4 regions of the Metabacillus flavus genome follow, and region 2 is predicted to be linked to each of the others. Evidence: a T-box and tRNA genes for the amino acid it is inferred to sense, from the RefSeq annotation. Region 2 holds a T-box; the other regions hold tRNA genes.

Region 1 (3,749 bases), 2.6 Mb from region 2:
TTAAGCGGGCAATAGATTCTGTCCTCCCGATTTCGCGGGCATGCAATTTGGACGTCATACTGGATCAAAGACTCGCTGAGAGAATTCTCTCTATAAAAAACCTGCAGGATTGGATAGACAAACTTTCTCAAACTTTTGAGGATAAAACGCTTGTCTTTGAAGGCGGTGAATCAAGTATGGCTGCAGCCTCAAGAGGATTAGAGGTGATTCAGTCTTTTCTGGATAGCTCTTATCAGACAGCAGCCATCGTCTCTCATGGAAACCTGATTTCCTTGATTCTGAATCATTACGATGAATCTTACGGTTTTGAGCAGTGGAAAGCTCTCTCAAATCCTGATCTATACTTATTGGAATTTGAAGGCTCCATTCCTGATATCAAAAGAGTATGGGAGCATCCAATGTGAAGGACACAAAATGCCCGCTTGATTGAATCAAGCGGGCATAATCGTCATAAAAGCTTTTCTCCAAACAGGGACCCCATTAAGGCTACAGCAACAGATGCTGTCTTGTTTCTCTCATCCAGAATCGGGTTAACTTCTACAAATTCAGCAGACGTTATCATTTCAGATTCAGCCAGCATTTCCATAGCTAAATGACTTTCACGATAGCTGATCCCGCCAATTACAGGTGTTCCTACACCCGGTGCGTCATGCGGATCCAGCCCATCAAGGTCCAGCGACAAATGGACGCCGTCCGTCCGGTCTTTCAGATATTCAATGGTTTCTTCCATAATACGGGTCATTCCAAGACGGTCGACCTCATGCATGGTGTAAACGCGGATTCCCTTTTCTTTGATCAGTTCCCTTTCCCCTTCATCAAGGGAACGGGCACCGATGATCACCACATTCTCAGGCTTAATCTTTGGAGAAAACCCGGCAATGCCTGTTAAAGATTCATCGCCTATTCCCAGACTTGCCGCAAGAGGCATGCCATGAATGTTTCCTGAAGGCGAAGTATCCGCTGTATTTAAGTCCCCGTGTGCGTCATACCAGATAACACCGAGATTTTTATAATTTTTCGCCAGTCCGGCAAGAGTCCCAATCGCGATACTGTGATCTCCGCCTAGTACTAAAGGAAAAGCCCCGGTTTTAATCACTTCGTCTACCTTGGATGCCAGCAGTTCACTGGCTTCTGATACCGCTTTCAAATTTTTCAAATTATATAAAGGTTCTTCCATAGCTTTTTCCCTTTTGCCGATTTTTATATCTCCGCTGTCTTCAATCGTGAAATGGAGATTTTCCAGCCGTTCTACAACGCCTGCATACCGGATGGCACTTGGGCCCATGTCCACTCCTCGTCTTGTTTGTCCCAAATCCATCGGTACCCCAATGATATTGATTTTTTCCGCAGCCATCTGTCTTCCTCCTCTACTCTCTATTCTCCTATTTTACATAGAAGAAGGCCTATGACTCAACTCGACAAAATTATGTATAAAAATACAGAAAATTCTTACAGAACAAGGAAAATGAATGCACAAAAAAAGCCTTACACCATGTGAAAGACAATAAGCAGTTAAATGAAAATGGTGGAGCCTAGCGGGATCGAACCGCTGACCTCCTGCGTGCAAGGCAGGCGCTCTCCCAGCTGAGCTAAGGCCCCTGGATGTTAAAATAATAGTAAGATGCGGGTGAAGGGAGTCGAACCCCCACGCCATAAGGCGCTAGATCCTAAGTCTAGTGCGTCTGCCAATTCCGCCACACCCGCATATTAAAATGTAAATGGTGAGCCATGAAGGACTCGAACCTTCGACCCTCTGATTAAAAGTCAGATGCTCTACCGACTGAGCTAATGGCTCGGATGGCTGGGCTAGCTGGATTCGAACCAACGCATGACGGAGTCAAAGTCCGTTGCCTTACCGCTTGGCTATAGCCCAATGATGTAAAATCCTATTTCAAATTCGTACTATATTAACATGTCCAAACCATTCAGTTTTAAACATCATGATACAGATAAATGGTGGAGGGGGGCAGATTCGAACTGCCGAACCCTAAGGAGCGGATTTACAGTCCGCCGCGTTTAGCCACTTCGCTACCCCTCCACAATAAGAAAAGACAGTGCCGGCAAGAGGACTTGAACCCCCAACCTACTGATTACAAGTCAGTTGCTCTACCAATTGAGCTACACCGGCATATATATAAATCTATCGATAAAATAAATGGTGGAGGATGACGGGATCGAACCGCCGACCCTCTGCTTGTAAGGCAGATGCTCTCCCAGCTGAGCTAATCCTCCAATAGTTTTGGCTTGTGATGAGCGGCGTACTGCGCTGTCGTCTTCACTCACTCCCATCCTCACGCACTTATGTGCGCTCCGGTGGTCGCTCCTTCGACTCCTAGCACTACTTGCTCCTCCCAACCCTCTTGCATTTACTTTGTTTGGTTAGGTTTCGGCTTGTGATGAGCGGCGTATTGCGCTGTCGTCTTCACTAGCTTCCATCCTCACGCACTTATGTGCGCTCCGGTGGTCGCTCCTTCGACTCCTAGCACTACTTGCTCCTCCCAACCCTCTTACACTGGACGGCAATAATCGCTGCTTCGGCTTCCGGTGAGCTTCGCTCTTTTAAGCCTGGTAGCTTGTCCATATGTAAATGGTGACCCGTACGGGATTCGAACCCGTGTTACCGCCGTGAAAGGGCGGTGTCTTAACCGCTTGACCAACGGGCCATATACTTTTTAGTAAGCTTCCAACCGGGCTCGAACCGGTGACCTCTTCCTTACCATGGAAGCACTCTACCTACTGAGCTATGGAAGCATGGCTCCGCAGGCAGGACTCGAACCTGCGACCGATCGGTTAACAGCCGATAGCTCTACCACTGAGCTACTGCGGAACAATATAACCTGGCAACGTCCTACTCTCACAGGGGGAAACCCCCAACTACCATCGGCGCTAAAGAGCTTAACTTCCGTGTTCGGTATGGGAACGGGTGTGACCTCTCTGCCATAATTACCAGATATTTTGTTGAAAGATTGCTCTTTCAAAACTAGATAACGATTGCTGCACGAGTAAAGCAGCCTTACTTGAATAAAGGTTAAGTCCTCGACCGATTAGTATTCGTCAGCTGCACGTGTCACCACGCTTCCACCTCGAACCTATCAACCTGGTCATCTTCCAGGGGTCTTACTCTTGCGATGGGAAATCTCATCTTGAGGGGGGCTTCATGCTTAGATGCTTTCAGCACTTATCCCGTCCGCACATAGCTACCCAGCGATGCCTTTGGCAAGACAACTGGTACACCAGCGGTGCGTCCATCCCGGTCCTCTCGTACTAAGGACAGCTCCTCTCAAATTTCCTGCGCCCGCGACGGATAGGGACCGAACTGTCTCACGACGTTCTGAACCCAGCTCGCGTACCGCTTTAATGGGCGAACAGCCCAACCCTTGGGACCGACTACAGCCCCAGGATGCGATGAGCCGACATCGAGGTGCCAAACCTCCCCGTCGATGTGGACTCTTGGGGGAGATAAGCCTGTTATCCCCGGGGTAGCTTTTATCCGTTGAGCGATGGCCCTTCCATGCGGAACCACCGGATCACTAAGCCCGACTTTCGTCCCTGCTCGACTTGTAGGTCTCGCAGTCAAGCTCCCTTGTGCCTTTACACTCTGCGAATGATTTCCAACCATTCTGAGGGAACCTTTGGGCGCCTCCGTTACATTTTAGGAGGCGACCGCCCCAGTCAAACTGCCCGCCTGACACTGTCTCCCGGCCCGATCAGGGCCGCGGGTTAGAAGTTCAACACAGCCAGGGTAGTAT
Region 2 (3,749 bases):
AGCTCTTTACCGGGATGAAGCTGTTCAGCATGCGGATGAAGAAACGTACGAAGCAGAAGCGAGAACAGAAGCGGAAAAAGAAGAGGCATTTCAGGAGCTTTATGCTTACAGAAGTGAAGAAGAGGCGCTGTTGAATGAAGAGACTGGAAGAGAATATCCTGAAATTGACGTGGAGGTTCGAAAACAGTCCTTTGAGTACCAGGAAATACAGCCATTACATGAGGAACCTGCAGTTAAAGAAGCAATAGCAGATCACCGGTCAGAAGCAAGAGAAAAACAGGGATCCGCCGGTGCACAAAGTGAAAACTCATTATTGCTTACAAAATTGTTCGGCCGTGATGAAGATGAAGAACTAACCAGGCTTAAGATATGCATCGTGCAGCAGGGAGAAACCATTGATTCTATTTGCGAGCGCTATGCTTTATCCGCTCAGCAGTTAATCAGGGTTAACCATCTGGCTGCAGATAAAGATGTTTATGAGGGGCAGACTCTTTACATTCCCCAATACGCCAGCAGCAAGTAAATGTATATAAAAGCTGAGGCTACTCAGCTTTTTTTCATCATCAAATAAATAAGTGGTGAAACCAATGGAGGACTTTCAAGCTATTCTTGACCAGTACCAGGTAAAACTCGAATTTGCGGAACAGCATAGTCCGAGGCTTATTAAAGTGTATTCCCCGCAGGGCACCTTTGCTCTCAAAAAACTGAGAGCTTCAAGATCTGCCGTGTTTGAGGATCGGGTCCGTTCTGTGTATGAAGCCGGCTATACGAATCTTATCCCTATATACCGCAATGTTCATAATCAATTGGTTACCGCAGGCAGACAGGATTATTATTATCTCATGCCCTGGCTCCCGGATTCACAGTCTGATGAACGCAGTGCAAGGCATGATTATCTATTTAAAGAGACCGCAAAGCTGCACAGAAAGACTTTGCAGGAAATCAAATTAAAGGGTGGAGAAGCGGAAGCGAGCTTTGAAGCCACCAAAAAGAGATGGGAAGAGCAGAAAAACGCGTATGAAGCATATGTTGAGAAATGCGAAAAACAGTGGTATCTTTCCCCGTTTGAGCTTCAGGCTGTAACGTATTTTGTTGAAGCTGCACGGGCAACAGATTTTGCAATTGAAAGGCTAGAGGAATGGAACGAAGCCATGAAGGAAAAAGAGACAGCGAGGACTTCATTTATTCATGGAAACTTGTCCGTTCAGCATGTGGTATATGATTCCAGTGAGAAGAGCTATTTAATCAATTTTGAAAAAGCCCGTCGAGCGGCGCCGATGAATGACCTCCTTCAGTTTTATTATAAAACCTTTAATACGTATCCGATTCGCTGCGAAGAATGTGTAGACTGGTTTTACACCTACCAAAAGGATTTCCCTTTTACAAAGGAAGAAATGCCGCTTTTTATCAGCTACCTATCCTATCCCGAGGCACTATACCGGACTGTCCTTGCGCCGGGAAATCAAATGAATAAACCATCTCAGCTGCAGCAAAACAAGGATTTGATTAAGGCATATTGGTATTTTAAAAACAACGAATACTTTGTGATGAGGCTTGTGGATATCGAAAATAAGAAAAAGGCTGAAGCACAGACTGAGGGATGACAGGTCCCTCTTTTTTTATGCTTACAGCCAGCCCATATGAAAAGCTAAAGCGAGGAAAATCAAAGCAGCAAGGAGGAGGACATCAAAGCCGGTGGGGAAAAGAAGAGTCCGTATACCCTGGAAAATAGTGATCGGAATGATAAATTGTACTGCAGTCACCCTCAGCTCTTTAACCCAAGGAGGTACTGTATAGGAATTAAAACGTTTTCGCATTCGTATTCACCTCCCATAATGAGTTATAATCAGTTTATGTACATATGCCCCGGGTGTGCCTGCCTTGAATACAAGTATAAAAATATAAAAAAACGGGGAAGATGTTGACGAAAAAAACATTTTTATAATACTATTATGGGTAGAACATGAAAAGAATATGTTGAAATGCATGGATAGGGAAGAGTACAGGCATACCGCGCCTAAAGAGAGGGAAATCATCTGCTGAAAGATTTCTCAGGATTGCGGGACTGGAAGGTCGCCCTTGAGCAGTTTTCCTGAACGTTTAGTAGGGAAAGCCGGCGCAGGCCGTTAATACGTCTAAGAGCATGGGAGCAGGCTTTATTTTCCCATGAAAAAAGGTGGTACCGCGAAATCAGCTCCTTTCGTCCTTTTGGATGGGAGGAGTTTTTATTTTGTCAATTTTTAGGAGGAACCGGAAATGAATGAAAATCAGCAGCCCAATCTGCCAACAAAATACGATCCAAATGCAGTAGAACAGAACCGCTACCAATTTTGGCTGGACGGAAAATATTTTGAAGCAGAAAACAACCAGGACAAACAGCCTTACACGATTGTAATCCCTCCCCCAAACGTAACTGGAAAGCTCCACCTCGGTCATGCCTGGGATACAACCCTGCAGGATATCCTTACCAGGATGAAGCGCATGCAGGGGTATGACGTGCTGTGGCTTCCGGGAATGGATCATGCCGGCATTGCAACACAGGCAAAAGTGGAAGCAAAGCTCCGTGAAGAGGGAAAATCCCGCTACGACCTTGGACGCGAAGCATTCGTTGAAGAAACGTGGAAATGGAAGGAAGAGTATGCATCTCATATCCGTGAGCAGTGGTCAAAGCTTGGACTCGGGCTGGATTACTCCCGTGAACGCTTTACTCTTGATGAGGGGCTTTCAAAAGCAGTTAGGGAAGTATTTGTCACGCTTTACAACAAAGGACTGATCTACCGCGGTGAGTACATCATTAACTGGGATCCTGCAACGAAAACCGCATTATCGGATATAGAGGTTATTTACAAGGATGTACAAGGTGCGTTTTATCATATGCGCTATCCGCTTACAGATGGATCGGGCCATATTGAGATTGCAACGACCCGGCCGGAAACGATGCTAGGGGATACAGCGGTAGCGGTTCACCCTGAGGACGAGCGCTACAAACACCTGATCGGAAAAATGGTCACCCTGCCGATTACCGGCAGAGAAATTCCAATTGTGGCCGATGACTATGTGGATATGGAGTTTGGGTCTGGAGCGGTTAAAATTACTCCTGCCCACGATCCGAATGATTTTGAAATTGGAAACCGGCATAACCTGCCTCGCATTCTCGTTATGAACGAAGATGGAACGATGAATGATAAAGCAGGCAAATATGAAGGAATGGACCGTTTTGCCTGCCGCAAGCAAATTGTGAAGGATCTGCAGGAGGATGGTGTGCTTTTCAATATCGAAGACCATCCGCACTCAGTTGGACATAGCGAACGAAGCGGTGCTGTAGTTGAGCCTTATCTTTCTACACAGTGGTTTGTAAAAATGCAGCCGCTGGCTGATGCAGCAGTTGATCTTCAATCCTCTGACGAAAAAGTAAATTTTGTTCCTGAGCGGTTTGAAAAAACATATTTGCACTGGATGGAAAACATCCGCGACTGGTGTATTTCAAGACAGCTATGGTGGGGACACCGCATTCCAGCCTGGTATCACAATGAAACGGGTGAGGTTCACGTTGGACATGAGCCGCCATTCAATCCTGAAAACTGGAAGCAGGATGAAGATGTACTCGATACATGGTTCAGCTCCGCACTTTGGCCGTTTTCAACGATGGGGTGGCCTGACACAGAATCCATCGACTATCAGCGCTTCTATCCGACTGATGTTCTCGTAACCGGCTATGATATTATCTTTTTCTGGGTATCACGGATGAT
Region 3 (3,749 bases), 1.9 Mb from region 2:
AGGAGAGGTTAGCGCAAGCGAAGCTTTGAATTGAAGCCCCAGTAAACGGCGGCCGTAACTATAACGGTCCTAAGGTAGCGAAATTCCTTGTCGGGTAAGTTCCGACCCGCACGAAAGGCGTAACGATCTGGGCACTGTCTCAACGAGAGACTCGGTGAAATTATAGTACCTGTGAAGATGCAGGTTACCCGCGACAGGACGGAAAGACCCCGTGGAGCTTTACTGCAGCCTGATATTGAATTTTGGCACAGCTTGTACAGGATAGGTAGGAGCCTTGGAAACCGGAGCGCCAGCTTCGGTGGAGGCATTGGTGGGATACTACCCTGGCTGTGTTGAACTTCTAACCCGCGGCCCTGATCGGGCCGGGAGACAGTGTCAGGCGGGCAGTTTGACTGGGGCGGTCGCCTCCTAAAATGTAACGGAGGCGCCCAAAGGTTCCCTCAGAATGGTTGGAAATCATTCGCAGAGTGTAAAGGCACAAGGGAGCTTGACTGCGAGACCTACAAGTCGAGCAGGGACGAAAGTCGGGCTTAGTGATCCGGTGGTTCCGCATGGAAGGGCCATCGCTCAACGGATAAAAGCTACCCCGGGGATAACAGGCTTATCTCCCCCAAGAGTCCACATCGACGGGGAGGTTTGGCACCTCGATGTCGGCTCATCGCATCCTGGGGCTGTAGTCGGTCCCAAGGGTTGGGCTGTTCGCCCATTAAAGCGGTACGCGAGCTGGGTTCAGAACGTCGTGAGACAGTTCGGTCCCTATCCGTCGCGGGCGCAGGAAATTTGAGAGGAGCTGTCCTTAGTACGAGAGGACCGGGATGGACGCACCGCTGGTGTACCAGTTGTCTTGCCAAAGGCATCGCTGGGTAGCTATGTGCGGACGGGATAAGTGCTGAAAGCATCTAAGCATGAAGCCCCCCTCAAGATGAGATTTCCCATCGCAAGAGTAAGACCCCTGAAAGATGATCAGGTTGATAGGTTCGAGGTGGAAGCGTGGTGACACGTGCAGCTGACGAATACTAATCGGTCGAGGACTTAACCTTTATTCAAGTAAGGCTGCTTTACTCGTGCAGCAATCGTTATCTAGTTTTGAGTGAACAAAAAAGATTAAAAAAAGTCTTGATTTTTTCTCCTCAAACTATATAATTAATCTTGTCACTTTTAAAATTTGTCTGGTAACTATGGCAAAGAGGTCACACCCGTTCCCATACCGAACACGGAAGTTAAGCTCTTTAGCGCCAATGGTAGTTGGGGGTTTCCCCCTGTGAGAGTAGGACGTTGCCAGGCAGGTATTCCGCAGTAGCTCAGTGGTAGAGCTATCGGCTGTTAACCGATCGGTCGCAGGTTCGAGTCCTGCCTGCGGAGCCATATTATGGAGAGCTGTCCGAGTGGCCGAAGGAGCACGATTGGAAATCGTGTATACGTCATAAGCGTATCGGGGGTTCGAATCCCCCGCTCTCCGCCATAATATCTGGCCCGTTGGTCAAGCGGTTAAGACACCGCCCTTTCACGGCGGTAACACGGGTTCGAATCCCGTACGGGTCACCAACAGTTTTTAATCAGCAGCAAGTTAAAGGTGTTATAATCACCCAACAAAATGATTGCAAGAGGGTTGGGAGGAGCAAGCAATTCTAGGAGTCGAGAGAGCGAACACGACAACGAAGTGCGCCGCTCATCACAAACCGAAACTATATGGAGGATTAGCTCAGCTGGGAGAGCATCTGCCTTACAAGCAGAGGGTCGGCGGTTCGATCCCGTCATCCTCCACCATTTTAACTTAATAACTTTTATTACCGCGGGGTGGAGCAACGAGCAATGCTTCCGTGAAAAAGCTTCGAGTTGTACTCGCCGAGCTGCTGCTTGGTTTTACTTCCTGAGGCGAGGACAGTCCGCTGTCTATGAGCATAGCTAAACTTAATACTTTTTATTATCGCGGGGTGGAGCAGTCTGGTAGCTCGTCGGGCTCATAACCCGAAGGTCGCAGGTTCAAATCCTGTCCCCGCAACCAAAATGGTCCGGTAGTTCAGTTGGTTAGAATGCCTGCCTGTCACGCAGGAGGTCGCGGGTTCGAGTCCCGTCCGGACCGCCATTTGATTTTTCGATCAAATCTAAGTAAAATGTAAGAGGGTTTCAATAAGCGAGAAGGTCGAGGAAGCGACTGAGTGAGCACAGGAGCGTATATCAATACGTGAGGATGCGATCGAGGGAGCAGACGAAGAGATTCGAAGCTTAGTGGAAGCCGAAACTTAATGGCTTGGTAGCTCAGTCGGTAGAGCACGTTCGAATAAGCTGCGAAGCGAAACATCAGCGCACAAATCGAGCTGCTGCTTGAATAGGCTTTCTGAGATTTGGGCGATTGTGCAAGTGAAATACTTTGGTTCTGACGTAAACAATAAAATGGCTTGGTAGCTCAGTCGGTAGAGCAATGGACTGAAAATCCATGTGTCGGCGGTTCGATTCCGTCCCAAGCCACCATAATCAACTTAGATAATATGCCGGTGTAGCTCAATTGGTAGAGCACGATCGAATAAGCTCCCTGGAATCACTTCAGCGCACAGATCGAGCAGCTTCTTGACTAAACACCCTGAGATCTGGGCGACCTTATCAAGCAGGAACGGTTCATATCACAAATATTATATGCCGGTGTAGCTCAATTGGTAGAGCAACTGACTTGTAATCAGTAGGTTGGGGGTTCAAGTCCTCTTGCCGGCACTGTCTTCACTGATGTGGAGGGGTAGCGAAGTGGCTAAACGCGGCGGACTGTAAATCCGCTCCTTAGGGTTCGGCAGTTCGAATCTGCCCCCCTCCACCATTTATAGGGGCATAGTTTAACGGTAGAACAGAGGTCTCCAAAACCTCCGGTGTGGGTTCGATTCCTACTGCCCCTGCCAATATAATTTGATAATGTGGCGGTTGTGGCGAAGTGGTTAACGCATCGGATTGTGGTTCCGACATTCGTGGGTTCGATTCCCATCAGTCGCCCCATATTTTTGTCTTTAGATATTGGCTGCTGTATAATGAACATACATAATGAGTACATACATAGATGGGCTATAGCCAAGCGGTAAGGCAACGGACTTTGACTCCGTCATGCGTTGGTTCGAATCCAGCTAGCCCAGCCATTTTTATTTTAAAGTAAATGATTCGTTTCCTTTTGCATAGAATGACATACAGAGGAAAAATGCGGAAGTAGTTCAGTGGTAGAACATCACCTTGCCAAGGTGGGGGTCGCGGGTTCGAATCCCGTCTTCCGCTCCATATGTACGGCGGCATAGCCAAGAGGAAAGGCAGAGGACTGCAACTCCTTTACCCCCGGTTCGAATCCGGGTGCCGCCTCCAAATTGTATGCCGGTGTGGCGGAATTGGCAGACGCGCACGACTCAAAATCGTGTTCCTCTGGAGTGCCGGTTCGACCCCGGCCACCGGTATCACAAAAAGACTTCAACGATTACGTTGGAGTCTTTTTTTTTCAGCAAGAAATTTCCTTTAATCTTATCGTAATTACACATAGGCCATTTTCTCTATAAATGTAGTTAATATACCTAATCTTCCTTTCGTTAAATTCTTTTCTTTGCAAACATGTTAGAATGGTAGGAAGAATTAAAATGAATACACTTTGCTTTTTAAGGAGCCCTTTGCTTGAATACATCCATTCAGGATATGAAGAAAAAAATAGATGAATATAAAAGCGGGCATATCTTGTACCTAATAGATGAGCCGCAGGCGTATTTGAAGAATGCTGCTGCCTACAT
Region 4 (3,749 bases), 320 kb from region 2:
GAGCACCGGTTTTATGCTTGAAAAGATAAAACAAAAAAACGCTGCATCTGCAGCGTTTTTTACAATGACCCGTACGGGATTCGAACCCGTGTTACCGCCGTGAAAGGGCGGTGTCTTAACCGCTTGACCAACGGGCCGAATAGATGGCGGAGAAGGAGGGATTTGAACCCTCGCGCCGCTTACGCGACCTACACCCTTAGCAGGGGCGCCTCTTCAGCCACTTGAGTACTTCCCCTTATACATAAATAGATGATCTGTGAAAGTATTCTCACAAACCTGTTTAACACTTATAATGAAAATGGCTCCGCAGGCAGGACTCGAACCTGCGACCGATCGGTTAACAGCCGATAGCTCTACCACTGAGCTACTGCGGAACAAAATGGGCCTGAATGGACTCGAACCATCGACCTCACGCTTATCAGGCGTGCGCTCTAACCAGCTGAGCTACAGGCCCATATTCAATAGAAATGGAGCGGGTGATGGGAATCGAACCCACTACATCAGCTTGGAAGGCTGAGGTTTTACCAGTAAACTACACCCGCATGAAATGGGGCGACTGATGGGAATCGAACCCACGAATGTCGGAACCACAATCCGATGCGTTAACCACTTCGCCACAACCGCCACTTCAATATAAATGGTGGCTCGGGACGGAATCGAACCGCCGACACATGGATTTTCAGTCCATTGCTCTACCGACTGAGCTACCGAGCCATTATAATTTTTTCGTCAGAAACTTTTGATTAAGTTATCTTATGTACCAAGAAAACATAAATGGCGGTCCGGACGGGACTCGAACCCGCGACCTCCTGCGTGACAGGCAGGCATTCTAACCAACTGAACTACCGGACCATTTTGGTTGCGGGGACAGGATTTGAACCTGCGACCTTCGGGTTATGAGCCCGACGAGCTACCAGACTGCTCCACCCCGCGATAATAAAAATTATTAAGTTTAGCTGCGCTTATAACTAACCTAATTTCTGAACATTTCTCTTACTCAGTATTACTGTCATAGCGGAAATAATACCTGCTAAAGTAAAGAGTATATGGAGGAGGAAGAGGGATTCGAACCCCCGCGGGGTTTGACCCCCCTGTCGGTTTTCAAGACCGATCCCTTCAGCCAGACTTGGGTATTCCTCCAAAGAATAAGTGATGGTGGACCTTGTAGGACTCGAACCTACGACCGGACGGTTATGAGCCGTCTGCTCTAACCAGCTGAGCTAAAGGTCCTATATGGTAGCGGCGGAGGGGGTCGAACCCACGACCTCACGGGTATGAACCGTACGCTCTAGCCAGCTGAGCTACGCCGCCATATAGTGATATATATAATATTGGTGGAGCCTAGCGGGATCGAACCGCTGACCTCCTGCGTGCAAGGCAGGCGCTCTCCCAGCTGAGCTAAGGCCCCATTATTCAAGGAAATGGTCGGGAAGACAGGATTCGAACCTGCGACCCCTTGGTCCCAAACCAAGTGCTCTACCAAGCTGAGCTACTTCCCGATATGGCGCGCCCGAGAGGACTCGAACCTCTAACCTTTTGATTCGTAGTCAAATGCTCTATCCAATTGAGCTACGGGCGCAAAATATTATAAGAGTGCCGAGGACCGGGATCGAACCGGTACGGTAGTCACCTACCGCAGGATTTTAAGTCCTGTGCGTCTGCCAATTCCGCCACCCCGGCGTTAAGGATTGGAGCGGAAGACGGGATTCGAACCCGCGACCCCCACCTTGGCAAGGTGGTGTTCTACCACTGAACTACTTCCGCAAAAAAAAGAAATGGTGCGGGTGAAGGGAGTCGAACCCCCACGCCGTAAGGCGCTAGATCCTAAGTCTAGTGCGTCTGCCAATTCCGCCACACCCGCTTGTTATATAAATCGAAATGGTGAGCCATGAAGGACTCGAACCTTCGACCCTCTGATTAAAAGTCAGATGCTCTACCGACTGAGCTAATGGCTCTCTGTTTTGCCTACACTCTGAAGTTTGCAAGACGCCCAAATCTCAGAAAGCTTATTCAAGCAGCGGCTCCATTTGGGCGCTGATGTTTTGCTTTGAAGATTATTCGAACGTGCTCTACCGACTGAGCTAATGGCTCTCTGTTTTGCCTACACTCTGAAGTTTGCAAGACGCCCAAATCTCAGAAAGCTTATTCAAGCAGCGGCTCCATTTGGGCGCTGATGTTTTGCTTCGAAGATTATTCGAACGTGCTACCAAGAAAGTGGTGCCGGCAAGAGGACTTGAACCCCCAACCTACTGATTACAAGTCAGTTGCTCTACCAATTGAGCTACACCGGCATTTGAATTTAGGTAAAATAAATGGTGGAGGATGACGGGATCGAACCGCCGACCCTCTGCTTGTAAGGCAGATGCTCTCCCAGCTGAGCTAATCCTCCATATAGTTTCGGCTTGCGATGAGCGGCGCATTGCGTTGTCGTCTTCACTCACTCCCATCCTCACGCACTTATGTGCGCTCCGGTGGTCGATCTTTCGACTCCTAGCACTGCTTGCTCCTCTCAACCCTCTTGCATTTACTTTGTTTGGTGAGGTTTCGGCTTGCGATGAGCGGCGCATTGCGTTGTCGTCTTCACTCACTCCCATCCTCACGCACTTATGTGCGCTCCGGTGGTCGATCTTTCGACTCCTAGCACTGCTTGCTCCTCTCAACCCTCTTGCATTTACTTTGATGAGTGGCTGTTTCGGTTTATGATCCGAATCGAATCATGCATTTATAATAAAATATATGCCTGGCGGCGTCCTACTCTCACAGGGGGAAACCCCCAACTACCATCGGCGCTAAAGAGCTTAACTTCCGTGTTCGGTATGGGAACGGGTGTGACCTCTTTGCCATAGTCACCAGACATATTCCATAAAAAAGCGGCAAGATTTATTATACTATGATTCCAGAAGAAATCAAGATATTTTTAATCTTTTTTTGCTCTTTCAAAACTAGATAACGATTGCTGCACGAGTAAAGCAGCCTTACTTGAATAAAGGTTAAGTCCTCGACCGATTAGTATTCGTCAGCTGCACGTGTCACCACGCTTCCACCTCGAACCTATCAACCTGATCATCTTTCAGGGGTCTTACTCTTGCGATGGGAAATCTCATCTTGAGGGGGGCTTCATGCTTAGATGCTTTCAGCACTTATCCCGTCCGCACATAGCTACCCAGCGATGCCTTTGGCAAGACAACTGGTACACCAGCGGTGCGTCCATCCCGGTCCTCTCGTACTAAGGACAGCTCCTCTCAAATTTCCTGCGCCCGCGACGGATAGGGACCGAACTGTCTCACGACGTTCTGAACCCAGCTCGCGTACCGCTTTAATGGGCGAACAGCCCAACCCTTGGGACCGACTACAGCCCCAGGATGCGATGAGCCGACATCGAGGTGCCAAACCTCCCCGTCGATGTGGACTCTTGGGGGAGATAAGCCTGTTATCCCCGGGGTAGCTTTTATCCGTTGAGCGATGGCCCTTCCATGCGGAACCACCGGATCACTAAGCCCGACTTTCGTCCCTGCTCGACTTGTAGGTCTCGCAGTCAAGCTCCCTTGTGCCTTTACACTCTGCGAATGATTTCCAACCATTCTGAGGGAACCTTTGGGCGCCTCCGTTACATTTTAGGAGGCGACCGCCCCAGTCAAACTGCCCGCCTGACACTGTCTCCCGGCCCGATCAGGGCCGCGGGTTAGAAGTTCAACACAGCCAGGGTAGTATCCCACCAATGCCTCCACCGAAGCTGGCGCTCCGGTTTC

Evidence for each region. A T-box is a leader RNA that pairs with one kind of tRNA and senses whether it is charged. The one in region 2 lies ahead of J9317_RS14100 (valine--tRNA ligase), so its partner is inferred to be a tRNA-Val.
Region 1: it encodes a tRNA-Val, which carries the amino acid that the T-box ahead of J9317_RS14100 (valine--tRNA ligase) is inferred to sense. The anticodon was not compared.
Region 3: it encodes a tRNA-Val, which carries the amino acid that the T-box ahead of J9317_RS14100 (valine--tRNA ligase) is inferred to sense. The anticodon was not compared.
Region 4: it encodes a tRNA-Val, which carries the amino acid that the T-box ahead of J9317_RS14100 (valine--tRNA ligase) is inferred to sense. The anticodon was not compared.

What each region holds. Positions count from the first base shown of each region.
Region 1 covers NZ_JAGVRK010000001.1:177,668-181,416, reverse strand. The annotation lists gene J9317_RS01045 (histidine phosphatase family protein) at 1-404, shown strand, start outside; gene rocF (arginase) at 449-1,354, opposite strand; tRNA gene J9317_RS01035 (tRNA-Ala) at 1,524-1,599, opposite strand; tRNA gene J9317_RS01030 (tRNA-Leu) at 1,623-1,704, opposite strand; tRNA gene J9317_RS01025 (tRNA-Lys) at 1,720-1,795, opposite strand; tRNA gene J9317_RS01020 (tRNA-Gln) at 1,799-1,873, opposite strand; tRNA gene J9317_RS01015 (tRNA-Tyr) at 1,955-2,038, opposite strand; tRNA gene J9317_RS01010 (tRNA-Thr) at 2,056-2,128, opposite strand; tRNA gene J9317_RS01005 (tRNA-Val) at 2,157-2,232, opposite strand; tRNA gene J9317_RS01000 (tRNA-Glu) at 2,589-2,663, opposite strand; tRNA gene J9317_RS00995 (tRNA-Thr) at 2,679-2,751, opposite strand; tRNA gene J9317_RS00990 (tRNA-Asn) at 2,753-2,827, opposite strand; rRNA gene rrf (5S ribosomal RNA) at 2,836-2,951, opposite strand; rRNA gene J9317_RS00980 (23S ribosomal RNA) at 3,025-3,749, opposite strand, start outside.
Region 2 covers NZ_JAGVRK010000001.1:2,742,610-2,746,358, reverse strand. The annotation lists gene spoVID (stage VI sporulation protein D) at 1-523, shown strand, start outside; gene ysxE (spore coat protein YsxE) at 588-1,604, shown strand; gene J9317_RS14105 (hypothetical protein) at 1,626-1,817, opposite strand; T-box leader at 1,979-2,211, shown strand; gene J9317_RS14100 (valine--tRNA ligase) at 2,257-3,749, shown strand, end outside.
Region 3 covers NZ_JAGVRK010000001.1:822,270-826,018, forward strand. The annotation lists rRNA gene J9317_RS04295 (23S ribosomal RNA) at 1-1,040, shown strand, start outside; rRNA gene rrf (5S ribosomal RNA) at 1,169-1,284, shown strand; tRNA gene J9317_RS04305 (tRNA-Asn) at 1,291-1,365, shown strand; tRNA gene J9317_RS04310 (tRNA-Ser) at 1,372-1,462, shown strand; tRNA gene J9317_RS04315 (tRNA-Glu) at 1,471-1,545, shown strand; tRNA gene J9317_RS04320 (tRNA-Val) at 1,692-1,767, shown strand; tRNA gene J9317_RS04325 (tRNA-Met) at 1,929-2,005, shown strand; tRNA gene J9317_RS04330 (tRNA-Asp) at 2,010-2,086, shown strand; tRNA gene J9317_RS04335 (tRNA-Phe) at 2,397-2,472, shown strand; tRNA gene J9317_RS04340 (tRNA-Thr) at 2,637-2,709, shown strand; tRNA gene J9317_RS04345 (tRNA-Tyr) at 2,726-2,809, shown strand; tRNA gene J9317_RS04350 (tRNA-Trp) at 2,815-2,888, shown strand; tRNA gene J9317_RS04355 (tRNA-His) at 2,907-2,982, shown strand; tRNA gene J9317_RS04360 (tRNA-Gln) at 3,045-3,119, shown strand; tRNA gene J9317_RS04365 (tRNA-Gly) at 3,181-3,255, shown strand; tRNA gene J9317_RS04370 (tRNA-Cys) at 3,263-3,336, shown strand; tRNA gene J9317_RS04375 (tRNA-Leu) at 3,345-3,425, shown strand; gene J9317_RS04380 (MEDS domain-containing protein) at 3,637-3,749, shown strand, end outside.
Region 4 covers NZ_JAGVRK010000001.1:3,060,354-3,064,102, forward strand. The annotation lists tRNA gene J9317_RS15605 (tRNA-Glu) at 66-137, opposite strand; tRNA gene J9317_RS15610 (tRNA-Ser) at 145-235, opposite strand; tRNA gene J9317_RS15615 (tRNA-Asn) at 300-374, opposite strand; tRNA gene J9317_RS15620 (tRNA-Ile) at 381-454, opposite strand; tRNA gene J9317_RS15625 (tRNA-Gly) at 469-542, opposite strand; tRNA gene J9317_RS15630 (tRNA-His) at 549-624, opposite strand; tRNA gene J9317_RS15635 (tRNA-Phe) at 639-714, opposite strand; tRNA gene J9317_RS15640 (tRNA-Asp) at 776-852, opposite strand; tRNA gene J9317_RS15645 (tRNA-Met) at 857-933, opposite strand; tRNA gene J9317_RS15650 (tRNA-Ser) at 1,048-1,140, opposite strand; tRNA gene J9317_RS15655 (tRNA-Ile) at 1,154-1,230, opposite strand; tRNA gene J9317_RS15660 (tRNA-Met) at 1,235-1,311, opposite strand; tRNA gene J9317_RS15665 (tRNA-Ala) at 1,333-1,408, opposite strand; tRNA gene J9317_RS15670 (tRNA-Pro) at 1,423-1,499, opposite strand; tRNA gene J9317_RS15675 (tRNA-Arg) at 1,503-1,579, opposite strand; tRNA gene J9317_RS15680 (tRNA-Leu) at 1,595-1,680, opposite strand; tRNA gene J9317_RS15685 (tRNA-Gly) at 1,690-1,764, opposite strand; tRNA gene J9317_RS15690 (tRNA-Leu) at 1,777-1,861, opposite strand; tRNA gene J9317_RS15695 (tRNA-Lys) at 1,880-1,955, opposite strand; tRNA gene J9317_RS15700 (tRNA-Thr) at 2,216-2,291, opposite strand; tRNA gene J9317_RS15705 (tRNA-Val) at 2,314-2,389, opposite strand; rRNA gene rrf (5S ribosomal RNA) at 2,739-2,854, opposite strand; rRNA gene J9317_RS15715 (23S ribosomal RNA) at 2,987-3,749, opposite strand, start outside.